Regions from separate parts of the Streptomyces sp. NPDC017991 genome, predicted to be linked through region 2. Evidence: riboswitches for the same ligand, from Rfam matches in the RefSeq annotation. Region 2 holds a riboswitch; the other holds the start of a gene.
What was found. A riboswitch is a leader RNA that binds a small molecule or an ion and turns the genes downstream of it on or off. The one in region 2 is predicted to bind cyclic di-AMP.
Positions count from the first base shown of each region.

Region 1: it holds a riboswitch for cyclic di-AMP, as region 2 does, so the genes downstream of both, ACH4DZ_RS33005 (transglycosylase SLT domain-containing protein) here and ACH4DZ_RS38765 (M23 family metallopeptidase) in region 2, are expected to answer to the same signal.

Region 1 covers NZ_JBIRGP010000013.1:165,022-173,511, forward strand. Annotated here, with positions in the region: gene ACH4DZ_RS32990 (GntR family transcriptional regulator) at 1-479, opposite strand, end outside; gene fahA (fumarylacetoacetase) at 709-1,971, opposite strand; gene ACH4DZ_RS33000 (HAD family hydrolase) at 2,371-3,276, shown strand; gene ACH4DZ_RS33005 (transglycosylase SLT domain-containing protein) at 3,270-3,992, opposite strand; cyclic di-AMP (ydaO/yuaA leader) riboswitch at 3,996-4,160, opposite strand; gene ACH4DZ_RS33010 (CocE/NonD family hydrolase) at 4,492-6,540, opposite strand; gene ACH4DZ_RS33015 (peptide MFS transporter) at 6,551-8,074, opposite strand; gene ACH4DZ_RS33020 (polyprenyl synthetase family protein) at 8,419-8,490, shown strand, end outside.
Region 2 covers NZ_JBIRGP010000017.1:91,881-100,370, reverse strand. Annotated here, with positions in the region: gene ACH4DZ_RS38790 (alkaline phosphatase family protein) at 1-402, opposite strand, end outside; gene ACH4DZ_RS38785 (DUF5998 family protein) at 402-989, opposite strand; gene ACH4DZ_RS38780 (GNAT family N-acetyltransferase) at 1,031-4,138, opposite strand; gene ACH4DZ_RS38775 (HPr family phosphocarrier protein) at 4,338-4,619, shown strand; gene ACH4DZ_RS38770 (GntR family transcriptional regulator) at 4,927-5,619, opposite strand; gene ACH4DZ_RS38765 (M23 family metallopeptidase) at 5,879-6,664, opposite strand; cyclic di-AMP (ydaO/yuaA leader) riboswitch at 6,677-6,832, opposite strand; gene ACH4DZ_RS38760 (M16 family metallopeptidase) at 7,079-8,467, opposite strand; gene ACH4DZ_RS38755 (M16 family metallopeptidase) at 8,464-8,490, opposite strand, start outside.

The sequences.
Region 1 (8,490 bases), on a different contig from region 2:
TCGAGGGAGAGCGGCAGCCCGTTCAGCCGCCGGAGCCGTTCGATGTAGAGGACGTCGGCGCCGACGGGCACACGGAGCCGTTCGGCGACCGGGGCCGGCGCGGCGACGGGGCCCGCCGAGCGGACCTCGTTGCTGACCCGGCCGTGTTCGCGCAGGGTCTCCGCGAGTCCCATCAGCCGGTCGAGCCCGTGCGGGTACTTCTCGGCGACGACGACCGTGCCGACGCCGGGCAGCCGTTCCACCAGGCCCTCGGCCCGCAGCAGGTCGAGAGCCTGGCGCACGGTGTTGCGCGAGGTGCGGTAGTCGGCGCCGATGGCGGTCTCGTGCGGCAGCGTGCCGCCCGGGAAGCCGCCTGTCAGCACCTGCCGGCGCAGCAGATCGGCGAGCTGCCTGGCCTGGTCCGCACGCAGCCTGCGCCGGCGGGCGGCGACGGTGGTCGCGCCCTGGCCGGCGTGCTCTCGGATGCGTTCGGTGGGCATGCGACGGACCATACCCAGGGGGTACGGGACTTGGTGTTGCCGGAGTGTTGCGCCACCGAGGGCTCCGCCGAGCGGGCGGTTGAGCTGGGGTTTTGCCGGGGGCGCGGCAAGATCTGCCACTCGGGCGGCCACTGCGGTGCGCCGGATCCCGCCGATGCGGGGGTGTTCGTCGGGTGCGGGCCGGTGGGAGCTTGTCGCGCAGTCCCCCGCGCCCCTTCGGGGCGCTCCGCTATGCGGCCGGTGCCACCCGGCCGGTCACCTCGCCGAGGCCCACCCGTGTGCCGTGCGGACCCGGCGCCCACGCCGTCAGCGTCACGACATCGCCGTCCTCCAGGAACGTCCGCTTGCCGGAGGGAAGTTCGAGGGCGTCCCGGCCGTTCCAGGTCAGCTCCAGGAGCGAGCCCAGCTCCCCGCCGGAGGCCCCGCTCACGGTCCCCGACCCGTACAGATCACCCGTACGCAGCGAGGCCCCGTTCACGGTCATGTGGGCCAGCTGCTGAGCGGCCGTCCAGTACATCGTGGAGAACGGCGGCTCGGACACCACATGCCCGTTGACGGCGACGGAGATGCGCAGGTCGTAGCCGCCCGGGTCCTCCGAGGCGTCCTCGGAGGTGTCGTCCAGGTAGGGGAGGAGAGGGTGCGTACGCGCAGGGGGCGCGACCCGGGCGTCCTCCAGTGCGTCGAGCGGTGTGATCCAGGCCGACACCGATGTGGCGAAGGACTTGCCGAGGAAGGGGCCGAGAGGGACGTACTCCCAGGCCTGGAGGTCGCGCGCGGACCAGTCGTTGAGGAGGCAGAGCCCGAAGACGTGGTCGCGGAAGTCGCCCAGCGGCACCGGCGTGCCCATCGGGGAGGGCGTGCCGACGACGAAGCCGACCTCCGCCTCGATGTCCAGCCGCACGGACGGGCCGAAGACCGGCGCCGGGTCCGCCGGAGCCTTGCGCTGGCCCGCGGGGCGTACGACGTCGGTCCCGGAGACCACCACCGTGCCCGACCGGCCGTGGTAACCGATGGGCAGGTGCTTCCAGTTGGGGGTGAGGGAGTCCTCGGCGTCGGGCCGGAAGATCTGGCCGACGTTACGGGCGTGGTTCTCGGAGGCGTAGAAGTCGACGTAGTCGGCCACCTCGAAGGGGAGATGGAGGGTCACCTCGGAGAGCGGGTGGATCAGGGGCGCGACGGTCTCGCGGTGGGCGGGGACCGTCACCCAGGCGGTCAGCGCCCGCCGGACGTCCGACCACGCGGTGCGGCCGGCCGCGAGCAGCGGGTTGAGCGTGGGGCGGGCGAGCAGGGCGGCGTACGGCGAGCCCAGTTCCACCGCTGCGGCCCCCGCGTCCAGGACATGGTCGCCCAGCCGGACGCCCACACTCCGGTGACCGGGGCCGCCCGAAGAGCTGCCCGAAGAGCCGTCCGGAGAGTTGTTCAGGGAGAAGACGCCGTACGGAAGATTGTGCGGGCCGAAGGGATCGCCCTCGGGGACATCGAAGGGGGGCATGGGGTGCTGCCTCGCTTTCCGTGTGGGTGGAGCACACGTTACGGGCAGGCGCCGCCCGTGGGCAGTGTCTGAAGAGTTCGCAATGTCCGATTGGGGGTGAGGTCGGAGGGTTTCCCTCCGGCTTGGCTTCCTTCAGGGGGCACGGACGGGAACGGCCGGCTGGGCGGCACGGCGGCGCTGGACTCGGGGCGCGAGCGCACACGGTGGGAGCGCGCGGGCGCACGCGGGCGGTCGGCGAAGGGGCGTGCATCGGGTCGGCGGAGTGGCCGATATGTCATGGGATCGGCCTGAACTCCAGGGGTCTGCTGGGGCCTGCGACGACGCGCGGGGTGGTCGAGGTGCCGGACGACGTCCGGTTCCCGTCGAGTCGGTGGGGGATTCGATCCGTATTCTCTGATCATGGCCCCACCGATTGCATATTCACTCATCGCCACTGACCTGGACGGGACGCTGCTGCGCGGCGACGACACCTTCTCGGACCGGTCGCGCGCGGCGCTGGCGATGGCGGTCGGGGCAGGCGCCCGGCACCTCGTGGTGACGGGCCGCCCCGCCCCGCGCGTACGGCCGCTGCTGGACGAACTCGGCAGCCGGGGGCTCGCGGTGTGCGGACAGGGCGCGCAGTTGTACGACTCCGGCGCGGACCGCATGGTGTGGTCCGTCACGCTCGAACGTGAGCTGGCCGAAGTGGCTCTCGGCAAGATCGAGGCGGAGGTCGGCGAGGTGTACGCGGCCGTCGACCAGGACGGGGTCGACGGACTCACGCTCATCGAGCCGGGTTACGAGATGCCCCACCCGACGCTGCCGGCGGTACGGGTGCTGCGGCGCGACGACCTCTGGACCCAGCCCATCAGCAAGGTGCTGCTGCGGCATCCGCTGCTCTCCGACGACGAGTTGGCGTCCGCCGCGCGGGGAGCGGTCGGTTCTCTGGCCACCGTCACGATGTCAGGGCCCGGTACCGTCGAACTCCAGCCATGCGGCATCACGAAGGCCACCGGCCTCGCGCTCGCCGCCGACCGGCTGGGCCTGACGTCGGCGCAGACCGTCGCCTTCGGGGACATGCCGAACGACATCCCGATGTTCGACTGGGCCGGGCGCGGGGTCGCGATGGCCAACGCGCATCCCGAACTCAAGTCCGTCGCCGACGAGATCACCCTCTCGAACGAGGACGACGGCATCGCGGTGGTCCTGGAGCGCATGTTCTCCACCCGCCGGACCGACCGCGCGGACCGGACCGACCGGACCGACCGGACCGACCGGACCGACCCGGGGACGGGTCCCCGGGTCGGCCGACGGGTCGGTCAGTAGGCGCCGAAGACGTTGTCGATCGAGCCGTAGCGCGCGGCGGCGTAGTTGCACGCCGCCGTGATGTTGGCGACCGGGTCGAACGGGTCCAGCGAGGTACCGGTCACGTGGTACGCCGAGAAGGTCGGGTCGATGACCTGCAGAAGCCCCTTCGACGGCGTACCGGCGACCGCGTTGGAGTCCCAGTTGTTCATGGCCTGCGGGTTGCCCGACGACTCGCGGATGATGTTGCGGTAGATGCCGTCGTAGGTGCCCGGGATGCCCTGCTGGGCCATGACGTCCAGCGACTGCCTGATCCAGCCGTCGAGGTCGTCCGTGTAGGTCTTCGCCGAGGCCGGGGTGACGGCGGACGCCGTGGACGCCTTGGACGCCGTGGCCGTCGTGGCGGTCTTCGCCGAGGTCCGGCCGTTCTTCGTGCCCACGGTGAGCTGGAGGCCCGGCCGGATGATCGCCGGGTCGTCGCCGATGACCGCGCGGTTGGCCTTGTACAGCTTCTTCCAGTCGCCCGTGGTGTGCGCTTTGGCGATCTTGGACAGGGTGTCGCCCTCGGCCACCTTGTAGGTGACCAGCGAGACCTGCGGGACCGCGTTCGGGGCGGCCTGGGCGCCGGTGGCCCCCACGAGGGGGAGCGCGAGTGCGGCTCCGCCCGTCCCGGCGGCGACGATGCCACGGGTGAGGGTGCTGTTTCTGGGGCGGCGGTGCTTGCCTCGTGCGGGCATGGCGAATTTCCTCTCCGGCGCCTGCGAGGTGAGCTGTCGGGTTCGGGCGGGAGATGCCCGGCCGCGTGGTGTGCGCGACTTGACCCCTAGCCGTTCCGATATACGGACCGGCGGCTTACCTGGGTCCCCCGCTCCTGCCGTACGCGAGTGAATGGGTGACTGGGTTTTCCGGGCGGCGGCAGGATTAGGCGATCCGTCCGGAGTGACGTGAACGTATGCGAGAGCACATGCCGCGAACAAGCCCCGAATTCGCACAGCGACGGCTATGAACTGCCTTGTCGGGCGAATATCTCTTGATCGAAACGGAAGGTGAAGTTCAACTTGCTTTACGCAAAGGGAAATCGACGGAGCCGGCGAAACGATCACTTCACGCGGGCGTGACCCAATTCACTGCCGCCGATGAGCAATGTCCATAAAAAAGGTGATACGCAATGTTCTGCGGTCGCCGGAAGTGCCGGACACCGTGGGTGGTTCCAGGGGCATGTGAACTCGTCCCGGCTCATCCCGCCGTGCGCGGAATCCGTTTCTCCCAGGTGCGGTGGAACACCACTTCGTCGCCGTCCTTGCAGATCACTTCGTTCGAGGTGATGAAGTCCGCCTCGTCGCAGGTGATTTCGGAGTGCGTCTCGACGCTCGCGTCCCACGGCATTTCCGGCCGGTGCAGCCGGACGGACCAGTCGGACCGGGTACGCGCGGACAACGGGTCGGACTCATTGATGGTGTACGTCTCCAGCGCGTCCTCGGTGAATTCGAGACCGTCCGGGTAGACGCGGGTGCCGCCGTACCGCGGATCCACTTCCAGGCGCCATTCGCCCTTGGCGACATCGCGGACCACGAGGCGTTCGGGACGCGGTTCGTCCAGTGTGGCGGGGGAGTTCACGCCCAGCGGAGCCGACTGCTCCGGTTCCTCGAAGACGACGGAGGGGTCCGACTCCTGGGCGCGGACCGGGAGTTCCAGCGCGCTCCCGGACGGAGTGAGGGTGAAGCCCGCCTCCGAGCCCGGCTGGGGCCAGATCCACGGCCAGTACGCGGAGGACACGGCGAGCCGGATGCGATGGCCCGGAGGGAAGGCGTGGCCGATGCCGTTCAGCTCGAAAAGCACATCCTCCGTAGAGCCCGGTTCCCAGGGAACCACCTGGTCACGGCCATGACGGGCTGTCAGGTTCAGGACGCCTCGGGTGACCAGGGTCGAGGAGCCGTCGGGGGCCACGTCGCACAGACGGGCCACTACTTGTCCACGCGTCACCGCCGAGGTGAGCCTCAGACGCACGCGCGGACGGCCCAGTACCCAGGTCTCCTCCGGAACCTCGAACTCGAAGCACACCGACCGCGCGTCCTCCTCCCGCTGGTCCGGCGGCAGGTCGGCCTCGTTGCCGAAGGGGAAGAAGCGGCCGGCGTCCAGCCCCGTGTGCTGGGGGGAGCGCACCACCACGGGGGCGCCCTGGAGCGCGTACGGGACGTGGGCGACCAGGGGGGAGGGCCAGGCGGGGTCGCCGACCCAGCGGCCGGGCAGCACCGGGTACACCGTCGCGGGAGGGTGCGAGTCGCTGACGTACGAGCGCAGGAGCGGCTCGGACATCACCCCGGAGCCGGAGCCGGAGTGGGTGCCGCTGTCAGTGTCACTGCCGGTGCCGGTGCCGGTTTCGGTGTCCTTCAGCCAGTGGTCCCACCAGCGCAGCGTCTCCTGGAGGAAGCCGATCGCCGGTCCCGGCGGCAGCCCCCGGTCGGGGTACTGGTGCGACCAGGGTCCGATCAGGCCCCGTACACGGTCCGGCGGGAGGTGTTCCACGAGGCGCAGCACGGTGTCCCGGTACGGGTCGTGCCAGCCGCCGACCGCGAGCACGGCCGCCCGGATCGCCGAGTAGTCCTCGCGGACGCTGCCGCGGCGCCACTGCTCGTCCCTCGTCTGGTGGGCGAGCCAGGTGTGCAGGAACGGATCGACCGACTCCAGTCGTTCCACCCACAGGTCGCGCCAGGACTCGCCCACGTACGCCGGATCGGGCGGGCGCGCGACGAACGCGAGCATGGTCGCCGCCCACGCGTGCATGTCGACGGCGAGTACGGAACCACCCATGTAGTGCACGTCGTTGTCGTAGCGGTCGTCCGACGAGCAGACCGTGACGACCGCCTTGAGCGGCTCGGGCGCGAGGGCCGCGATCTGGAGGGAGTTGAAGCCGCCCCAGGAGATGCCGAACATGCCGACCTTGCCGGAGCACCAGGGCCGGTCGGCGAGCCAGTCGACGACCTCGACCCCGTCGGCCAGCTCCGTCGCGGAGTATTCGTCGCCCGGCAGGCCCTCGGAGTTGCCGTGCCCGCGGACGTCCACGCGCACGGAGGCGTAGCCGTGGCCCGCGTACCAGGGGTGGCGCTGCCGGTCGCGCGGGGCGGTCCAGTCGGTCAGCCGGTAGGGGAGGTATTCGAGCAGGGCCGGTACGGGTTCTTCGGTGAGCGGACGCCACACGCGCGCGTAGAGCTTGGTTCCGTCCGCGAGGGGAACGCGGATGTCCTCGTGAAACGTCTCGTAGGGGAAGGACGTACGGATGCGCATGGGTGTCACCTCAGTGGACGGGGTGCATCGTGCGGCGCAGCCAGGGCGCCGCGGCGATCACGAGCAGACCGGCGGCCACGGCGATCGCGCCGTTGACGCCGAAGTACGCGGGCTTGGAGACGTCGTCGTAGAGCTTCACGGTCTGGGCCTGGATGCCGTTGGCGAGGGCCAGCGAGAGGAACCAGAGGGACATCGTCTGGCCGGCGAAGGCCTTCGGGGCGAGCTTCGTGGTGGCCGACATGCCGGAGGTCTCCAGGAGGATGTCGCCGAGCCCCAGCAGGAAGTACGAGCCGACGATCCACCAGACGGACATCAGGTAGTCGTCGCCGTCGTGGCCGGAGGTCGGCAGGACCATCAGCAGGAACGACAGCCCTCCGAGCACCACACCGAACGCGATCTTGTTGGAGGCGTGCGGCTGGCGGTGCCCCATCCGCACCCAGAGCGCGGCCACCACGGGGGCCAGCGCGACCTCGAAGGCGCCCAGGGCGGACGCGTACCAGCCGGCGGGGAAGTCGAAGCCGAGGATCGTCGTCCCGGCGTTCGAGGCGGCCAGCAGGATCATCGTCGAGTACGCCTGGAAGAGGATGAAGTTGAAGACCGTGGAGGCCAGGAACAGGACGATGTACGGGCGCAGCCGGCCCCGTTCCTCGGGGGTCACCCGCGGGCTCCTGAACATCACCGCGAAGTACACCACCGGCGCGATCACCGAGATCAGCGTCAGCAGGTCCACGAAGCGGTCCATGGTCAGCACTCCGGAGAGGGCCGACAGGACGGCGAGAACCGCCGCCACCAGGAGCCCCAGGACGATCAGCCGGACCGCGCGGCGCATCGCGCGGGGCGGCAGCGCGAACTCGGCCGCCCGTCCGCGCCCGGCCAGGTGACGGCGGCCCGCCACGTACTGGATCAGCCCGAGGGTCATGCCGACGGCCGCCGCCGAGAAGCCCCAGTGCCAGCCCCGGTGGTCGCCCAGCCAGCCGGTGATCAGCGGGCCCGCGAAGGCGCCCGTGTTGATGGCCATGTAGTAGAGCGCGAATCCCGCGTCACGGCGGTCGTCGTCGGTGCCGTAGAGCTTGCCGACCATGGTGGCGACGTTGGGCTTCAGCAGGCCCGTGCCCGCGCTGATCAGACCGAGGCCGGCCCAGGTGGCCGCCGCGGTGGGCACCGCCATCGCGTAGTGGCCGCAGGCGATCAGGATCCCGCCCCACAGGACCGCCCGGTACGAGCCGAGGACCCGGTCGGCGAGCCAGCCGCCGGCCACCGAGACCAGATAGACCAGCGTCCCGTACGCGGCCGACACGGAGGCGGCCGTTCCGGCGGACATGCCCATGCCTCCGTGGGCGACCGTGTCCGCGAAGTACAGGACGAGGATCGCCTGCATCCCCAGGAACGAGAAGCGCTCCCAGACCTCAAGGCCGGAGAGGGTGAGCAGGCCTCTGGGCTGGCCGAAGAAGGCGTGGTCGTCGGCGGGGTCAGGGGGTTCGTCCCCGGGCTCCGGGCCGGGTGCGGAACCGGTGTCGATCGCACTGTGGGACAAGATCCACCACTTCCCGCACCACTTCCTGTTCCTGGGAAGCCGTCCTGTTTCAGGAGGTGTCAGTTCCAGGAGGTATCGGTCAGTTATCGGTCATATCGGCAGATCACGAACATACCTTCCGTGGTTCGATACCGCCCGGCCTGGTCGAAGGTGCAAAAGGGATCAGCCGGAGGTGTCCGGCAGGGTGGTGGCGGGGGACGGGCGGGCGCTCATCGTGATCGAAAGACGACCGGATACGCTGACTTGAGTGCCAGCAGCGACACATCGACAAACACCCACAGCACAGAGCACACCCAGAGCATCCAGAGACCGCCGTTGAGAGCGTCAGCAGACAGGAGACCCTCGTGACCGTCGTCGGGCCGTTCGGGCTGAGCGTGCGGGACCAGGCTCTCGAAGCCGATGTCCAGGCCGGATTG
Region 2 (8,490 bases):
CATCAGCTCGCCGGTCTCCGGGTTCCGTGCGGTGTAGCCGGGCAGTCCGTGGGCTCCCGGGGGCAGGCCGGTGCCGACCGAGGCCAGCGAGGTGGCGGTGGTCGCTGGATAGCCCGCCGTGATCGGCCGGCCGGTGCCGCCGCGCGAGCTGCCCAGCAGGGAGCTCATGAACGGTGCCTCGTCCGGGTGCGCCTTCAGCTGTTCCCAGCCGAGGCCGTCGATCAGGAAGACGCAGTTCCGGTCGGCCGGGCTCAGTTCGCCGAGCGAGGCGGTCATGTCCGGTACGTCCATGCCCGCGGCCAGCGTGGGCAGGAGGTCGGCGAGCGAGCCGCTTCCGTACTCGGGTACGGGCGCGGATTCGACGGTGAGCGGTTCCGGGTCGTCCCAGACTTGCTGGGACATCAGCGGGTGACGTCCGCGGTCGCCTCGGAGAGCGACTGCGCGAAGGCGAGCGTCTGGCGCACGGCGTCCGGCCCGTCACCGGCCTCGCTGACGCGCAGGCTCAGGTCGTCCGCCGTCGAGCTGCCGGTGTAGCCGTGGTCCGCCTCGCAGTTGGCGTCGCCGCAGGCCGCCGGCTCCAGGTCGATACGGGCGACCGCGCCCCAGCCGATGGTGAGCACGACCTCGCGCGGCAGCGTCCCCACGACGTACTTCTCGGGGTTCGCCACGACCCGGCTCAGCACCACCGACGAGATCCGGCCGATCTTCACGGACTCGGTGGACGTGGTCGCGTACGGCGTGGGCGACGTGCTGTCCGCCGCCTGCTCGTCGGTGTGGCTCACGATGAAACGGTTACCCGTGAGGACGAGCACCGTCACATGCCGACGTACCTCGTTCGCGTCGAACGTCGTCTCCTGGTGGACCAGATACGACCGGATGGGCTCGCCCCCTACAGCGGCCTCCACCGCCTCGGCCACAAGGGCCGGGTAGTAGCCGCTGCGCTCGATCGCCGCTCGCAGCCCCTGGGTCGTCGTACTGGTCTTGGCCATGACGTCCATTCTACGGGGGCGCACTGACTGCGAGGCACCGCTCAGTACACAGGAAGCGTGCGTGGCCCGAGGTCGTCACGGGCCGGCGGCGGCGCGAGCCGTACGGAAGCGCTGAGCACGCTCAGCCCGCGCGGGGCGACGACGACCGGTTCCAGGGACACGGAGACGACCTCGGGGTGATCGTCGACGAGCCGTGACAGGCGCAGCAGCAGTTCCTCCAGTGCCTCGACGTCCGCCGGGGCCGAGCCGCGCCAGCCGAAGAGGAGGGGTGCGGTCCGGATGGATCGGACCAGTGAGGCGGCGTCGCGGTCGGTGACCGGAATCAGTCGGTGTGCGGTGTCTCCGAGCAGTTCGGACGCCGCTCCCGCGAGCCCGAAGGAGAGCACCGCTCCGGCGGCCGGGTCGATGACCGCCCGTACGACCGTGTCGACGCCGCGTGGGGCCATGCCCTGTACCACCGGGCACAGTTCCTCGGGCTCCCCGAAGAGGCTGGTCAACTCGGCGTACGCGCGCCGCAGTTGCTCCTCGTCCGCCAGGTCGAGGCGGACGCCGCCCAGGTCGGCGCGGTGCCGCAGATGCGGGGCGGTGGTCTTCAGCGCCACGGGGTAGCCGAGGCGCTCCGCCGCGGTGGCGGCTTCCCCGGGGGTGGGTGCGGGCAGGGCACGGCGCACCTCGATGCCGTACCGGGCGAGGAGGGCGCAGGTGTCGTCGGGGCCGAGCGTGCGGCTGCCCTCCACGGATCCTGGTTCTGCTGCCGGTTCCGGTGCCGGTTCCAGTGCCACTGCGGCTTCTGGTGCGGGTTCCGCGGTCGCTGCCGGCGCCGGCTCCCCTTGCGGCGACGGTTCCGCTTCCGGTGCCGGTTCGGCAGTCGCCACCGGTTCCGCGGTCGCGATTCCCTCTCCGTCGACGAGGAGGCGGCTGATCTGTTCGGCGGCGGCCTTCTCGTCGATGTCCTCGTACTCGGGCACCCGTCCGGGATCGGCTGCCTCCTGCCGCCACTGGCCGTATTTCACCGCTTCCGCGAGCGCGCGCACGGCCCGCTCTGCGGCGGGGTAGGCGGGGATGAGCCGCGAGTCCACCTCGGCACCCTCCGTCCCGGTGTCCTCCGTCCCGGCGCCCTGCGTCCCAGCGCTCTCCGTCCCGGCGCCCTCCGTCTCGGGGAGGACGGGGGCGGCTTGTGGTGCCGGACCGGCTTCTGCTGATGCGCTGCCGACCGGTGCGCCGCCTCCGGCCGGTGCGGGGCCGGCCTGTGCGGGGCCGGTCGGTGCCGCGCCGACGGCCGGTGCGGTGCTGGCTGCCGCGGACAGGGCCTCCGCGAGCCCGCCCAGCTCCACGTGCACCACGAGGACCGGCTTGGCGGGCGCCGCCGCCGAGGCCGAACGAAGGGCCTCCGCCAGAGCGGCGTCCGCCGCTGACCGCTCGCCCACCGCCGGAATCGCCGTGACCACGACGGCGTCGCAGGCTTCGTCGGCCAGGGCGGACGCCAGCGCGGCACGGAAGTCCTCGGCCGAGGCGCCCGTCGTCAGATCGCGGGGCGGCAGCGGTTGCAGCCCCTGGGCGAGACACGCGTCGTACGTCAGCAGCCCGAGCGACTCGGAGTTGCCTAGAATCGCCACCCTCGGGCCCGCGGGCAGGGGCTGGCGCGCCAGCAGCAGTCCCGCGTCGACCAGCTCCGTGATCGTGTCCACCCGGATGACCCCGGCCTGCCGCAGCAGGGCGGACACCGTGGCGTGCGGCAGCCGGGTGGCCCGTACCGCGTGGCCCTGGGGCGCGGCTCCGCCGTGCCGCGCGCCCTGGACGACGACCAGCGGCTTGGCCGCGGCCGTACGCCGGGCGAGGCGGGTGAACTTCCGCGGATTGCCGATCGATTCGAGGTACATGAGGGCGACATCGGTGTCCGGGTCGTCGTACCAGTACTGAAGGACGTCGTTTCCGGACACGTCCGCGCGGTTGCCGGAGGAGACGAAGGTCGACACGCCCGTCACCCCGGTGACGCCGCCGCCGCGCCGGTGCAGACGGGACAGCAGCGCGATCCCGATGGCTCCGGACTGGGCGAACAGGCCGATGCGTCCGGTGCGCGGCATCTCCGGCGCGAGCGAGGCGTTGAGCCGGGTCCGCGGGGAGGTGTTGATGACGCCGAAGGCGTTCGGCCCGATCAGACGCATCCCGTACGTACGCGCCTGGCGTACGAGCTCGCGCTGGCGCTCCCTGCCCTCGGGACCGCTCTCGGCGTATCCCGCGGAGACCACGACGAGCCCCTGCACCCCGTGCTCGCCGCACTCCGCGACCGCTTCCGGGACCCGTTCGGCCGGGACGGCGATCACCGCGAGGTCGACGGGCTCGCCGATGTCGCGCACGGAGCGGTGGGCCGGGACTCCGGCGAGCTCCTTCTCCTGAAGTGCTCCGTTCACCGCGTACAGACGCCCGGTGAAGCCCGCGTCCCGCAGGTTCTCCAGGACGCTGCGGCCCACTCCGCCGGGTGTGCGCCCCGCTCCGACGACCGCGACCGAACCGGGTGCCAGGAGCCGGGCCACGGAACGCGCCTCCGCCCGCTGCTCCCGCGCACGCTGCACGGCGAGCGAACGGTCGGTGGGCTCCAGGTCGAACTCCAGGCGTACGACGCCGTCCTCGAAGCTGCGCTTCTGCTGGTACCCGGCGTCCGTGAAGACCTTGATCATCTTGCTGTTGGCGGGCAGCACCTCGGCGGCGAAGCGGCGGATGCCGCGCTCACGGGCGACGGCCGCGACATGTTCGAGCAGCGCGGAGGCCACGCCACGGCCCTGGTGGGCGTCCTGGACGAGGAAGGCGACCTCCGCCTCGTCCGCCGGGGCGGAGGCGGGCCGACCGTCCGCGTCGATGCGGTCGTACCGTACGGTGGCGATGAATTCGCCGCCGACGGTCGCCGCGAGTCCCACCCGGTCCACGAAGTCGTGGTGGGTGAAGCGGTGGACGTCCTTGGCGGACAGACGCGGGTACGGCGCGAAGAAGCGGTAGTACTTCGACTCGGCGGACACCTGCTCGTAGAAGCTGACGAGGCGGTCGGCGTCGTCAGCCGCGATGGGCCGGACACGCGCGGTGCCGCCGTCGCGCAGCACGACGTCGGCCTCCCAGTGAGCGGGGTACTCGTGCCGGTCCGGCGGGGTCTGCATGGGGCCCAGAGTACGACTCGGGTCCGACAACGGCGGGTTCGCGTCCGGCGGGGACCCGGGGCAGTCTTGGGGGCCGAGGCGGTCGTGGAGCCCCGGGCAGGCAATGGGGCCCGGGCCCGCACCCGCGCGGGGCACGCCTCACCGTTCACCGTATGGAACACTGGTCTAGACAACCTTGACACCTGAAGGGCAGCATCACATGGCTGAGCGCCGCGTCAACGTCGGCTGGGCCGAGGGCCTGCACGCCCGTCCCGCCTCCATCTTCGTCCGGGCGGCCACGGCCACCGGCGTCCCCGTGACGATCGCCAAGGCCGACGGCAACCCCGTCAACGCCGCGTCCATGCTCGCGGTCCTCGGCCTGGGTGCCCAGGGCGGCGAGGAGATCGTCCTGGCCTCCGACGGCGACGGCGCGGACGCCGCGCTCGACCGTCTGGCGAAGCTGGTCGCCGAAGGTCTCGACGAGCTCCCCGAGACGGTCTGACCCTCAGGTCTCCTCGGGCCTCTTCGGACTTCCTCGGGCCTCTTCGGGTCTTCCGGATACCGCCGGATCCCATCGGTCCCGGCGGATCCTCTACGGCGGAGCCGCGTCACCCCCACCCCGGGCGACGCGGCTCCGCCGTTTTCGTGCGCGGGCCCCGGGGCCGTTCTTTTCCCGCTCGCGGCGTATCGATTTCTACCCGGGACCGCGCGCACGGAAATGACGCGCTCGACAATTCCGGGCACGCGGAAGAAAAGGGCACAAGAAATAGGGCCCCACCGAATATCCCTCTTTGTATACGGCGCTTCTGTTAATGCCGCAGGCCCGCCGTGTTTACGGGATGTTGCGAAGTCCTCACACGCTCGGCGCGGTCCCCGCCGGGGAACCGCAGCCGGTGCGCGGACACCGCGCGCTCCGTGTGCAGCGCCGTGATCGCCCTGGCCCGGTCGCTGTCACCACGGGCCACGGCGTCCACGATGGCCCCGTGCTCGGTCCAGGACTCGGCGGGGTGCGCGGGCGCCTCGACCGAGTACATCCAGGCGATCTTGTGCCGCAACTGGCCGAGCGTCGAGGTCAGCGCCGGGCTGCCCGAGGACTGCGCGAGCGTCTCGTGGAACCAGCCGCCGAGCGAGCGCAGATCCTCGCTGTTGCCCCGCCTGGCCCGCTCCTGGCCGAGCCTGACCAGCCCGCGCAGCACCTTGAGATGGGCCTCGGTGCGCCGCTGGGCGGCACGGGCGGCGCCCAGCGGCTCCAGCAGCACACGCATCTCCAGGAGGTCGGCGGCCTCCTGCTCCGTGGGTTCCGCGACGCACGCGCCCGCGTGCCTGCGGGTGACCACGAAGCCCTCCGCCTCCAGGGTGCGCAGCGCCTCGCGCACGGGGACCCGCGAGACGCCGTAGCGGCGCGCGAGCAGTTCCTCGGTGAGCCGGCTGCCGCGTTCGTAGACACCCGCGACGATGTCGTCCCGGATCGCCGTGCATACCGAGCGCGCGGGAATACGCATGACCGGACCTCCGCCTTAATCCCCGCGAAACGCGGTCGATTGACGCTTGTTCGGTGACTCTATTGCAGAGAACGGGAAATTCCGAAGGCAGCCGGGAATCCATGGCTATTTTTTGGACACATCGCGCTTCTGAACAGGCAGTCGTCCGGTGCGAAAGTGACCGGAAGGGGTCTGAACGCGTCGAAGGCCCCGGCTCATGAGCCGGGGCCTTCGACGGAGGTGCTGTGCTGTGCGGAAGTGCGGTGCGGGTGCCGTGCGGTCAGACGTTCACGCCGTGCCCGCGGAGGTAGGCGATCGGGTCCATGTCGGATCCGTACTCGGCGGTCGTACGCGCCTCGAAGTGCAGGTGCGCCCCTGTGACGTTGCCGGTCGCCCCGGAGAGGGCTATCTGCTGCCCCGGAGTGACCGTCTGGCCGACCGAGACACCGATGGACGAGAGATGCCCGTACTGGGTGTACGTGCCGTCAACCATCTTGATGACGACCTGGTTGCCGTACGAGCCGCCCCAGCCGGCCTCCACGACGGTGCCGGAGCCCACCGCGTGCACGGCGGTGCCACTGGCGGCGTGGAAGTCGATACCGGTGTGGCTGCCGGAGGACCAGATGCCGCCACCGGCCTGGTAGGAGGTGGAGACGTACGAGCCGGTGATCGGCGCGGTGTAGGCGTTGAGCCGCTTGCGCTCTGCCTCGCGGGCCGCGCGGGCCTTGGCCTCGCGCTCCTTCTCGGCCTTCGCCTTGGCCTTCGCCGCGGCCTCCTCCGCACGCTTCTTCGCGTCGGCCTCGGCCTTCTCGCGGGCGGCGGCCTGCTCGGCGGCCTGGCGCTGGGCGGCGGCCTGCGCGTCGATCTCCTGGGCGACCGAGTCGCCCATGGCGACGGCCTTGAGGGGGCCCGTCTGCTCGATCTCGCTCTCGGCGGCGAACGCCGGGGCGGCCAGCGTGCCCACGACACCGGTGGTGGCCAGGGCGGCGACGCCGACGGTCCTGCGGGTGGTGCGCGTCATGCGGCTGGGAAGACGGTGCTTCCCCGTGGCGCGGGTGAACGCCATGAAGTGGCTGGTCCTTTCCTTCCTTCTCGCCTACCGGGTTAGCTGACGGGTTCGGAGCAGGAAGGTCTCCTACGGACCCCCTTCGGGAAGGGCGTCCGATTCACCCCAGGGACCTGGGTCCCCGGCTCCCCTGGCTCGCGCCATGCGGGGACTCGGCGATGACTGTCCGGTGCCGCGGACGCGGCGCAGTGCCTGACGAACAGCCGGACCGACGCTAAGCGGCACCTCTTTCGATCGACAAACGGATCACCGTTTTTGTAGCGCACGCCACAGGGCAGACAGGCAACTTCCCTGCAATACGGACACACCGTGGGCGAAGAAGGACAGGAAAGGGCCCGGGTGACTCGTCCGGTCACCCGGGCCCCGGCCGTGACAGGTCCCGCTCGATCCCGGGCCCCACCCGGTCACAGATCCCTACTCGGCGCGCACGACGCTGACTTCGCCGACACCGAGGGCCCTGACGGGCTCCTCGATCTGCGCGGCGTCACCGACGAGGACGGTCACCAGACGGTCCACCGGGAACGCGTTCACGGCGGCCGCGGTGGCCTCCACGCTGCCGGTCGCGGCGAGCTGCTTGTACAGCGTCGCCTGGAAGTCGTCCGGCAGGTGCTGCTCGACCTGGTCGGCGAGCGTGCCCGCGACGGCACCCGCTGTCTCGTACTTCAGGGGCGCCACACCCACCAGGTTCTGCACGGCGACGTCGCGCTCGGCGTCCGTCAGGCCCTCGGCGGCGAGGGTGCGCAGCACCTTCCACAGGTCGTCGAGCGCCGGACCGGTGTTCGGGGTGTCGACGGAGCCGCTGATGGCGAGCATCGAGATGCCCGTCCCGTCCGGCGCGGAGCGCAGCACCTGGCCGAACGCCCGCACACCGTAGGTGTATCCCTTCTCCTCCCGCAGGACGCGGTCCAGGCGGGAGGTGAGGGTGCCACCGAGGCAGTACGTGCCGAGCACCTGGGCGGGCCACACGCGGTCGTGCCGGTCCGCGCCGACGCGGCCGATGAGCAGCTGCGTCTGGACGGCTCCCGGCCGGTCGACGATGATCACGCGGCCGGTGTCGTCGGCGGTCACCGGGGGCACGGGACGCACCTGGGCCTGCGATCCGGTCCAGGTGCCGAGCGTGTCACCGAGCAGCGCGTCGAGGTCGACGTCCGTGAGGTCGCCGACGACGACCGCGGTCGCCGTGGCGGGGCGTACGTGCTTCTCGTAGAAGGCGCGCACGGCCGCCGAGTCGATCGCGGTGACCGTCTCCTCGGTGCCCTGGCGCGGACGCGACATCCGGGAGTCCGCCGGGAAGAGCTGCCGGGACAGCTCCTTGGCGGCCCGCCGGGCCGGGTTGGCGGTCTCGTGCGGGATCTCGTCGAGCCGGTTGCGCACCAGCCGCTCGATCTCGCCGTCCTCGAACGCGGGCGCCCTGAGCGCGTCGGCGAGCAGGCCGAGCGCCTTGGGCAGCCGGGAGACGGGGACTTCGAGGCTGAGCCGTACGCCGGGGTGGTCCGCGTGGGCGTCGAGCGTGGCGCCGCAGCGCTCCAGCTCGGCGGCGAACTCCTCGGCGGAGTGCTTGTCGGTGCCCTCCGAGAAGGCCCGCGCCATGATCGTGGCGATGCCGTCGAGGCCCTTCGGCTCGGCCTCCAGCGGGGCGTCCAGGAGGACCTCCACGGCGACGACCTGCTGGCCGGGGCGGTGGCAGCGCAACAGCGTCAGGCCGTTGCCGAGGGTGCCGCGCTCGGGCGCCGGGAAGGCCCAGGGCCTGGCCTCGCCGGCCTGGGGCTGCGGGTGGAACTCCATCGTGGCGAGCTCGGTCACTTGGCCGCCTCCTCGTCGGTGTT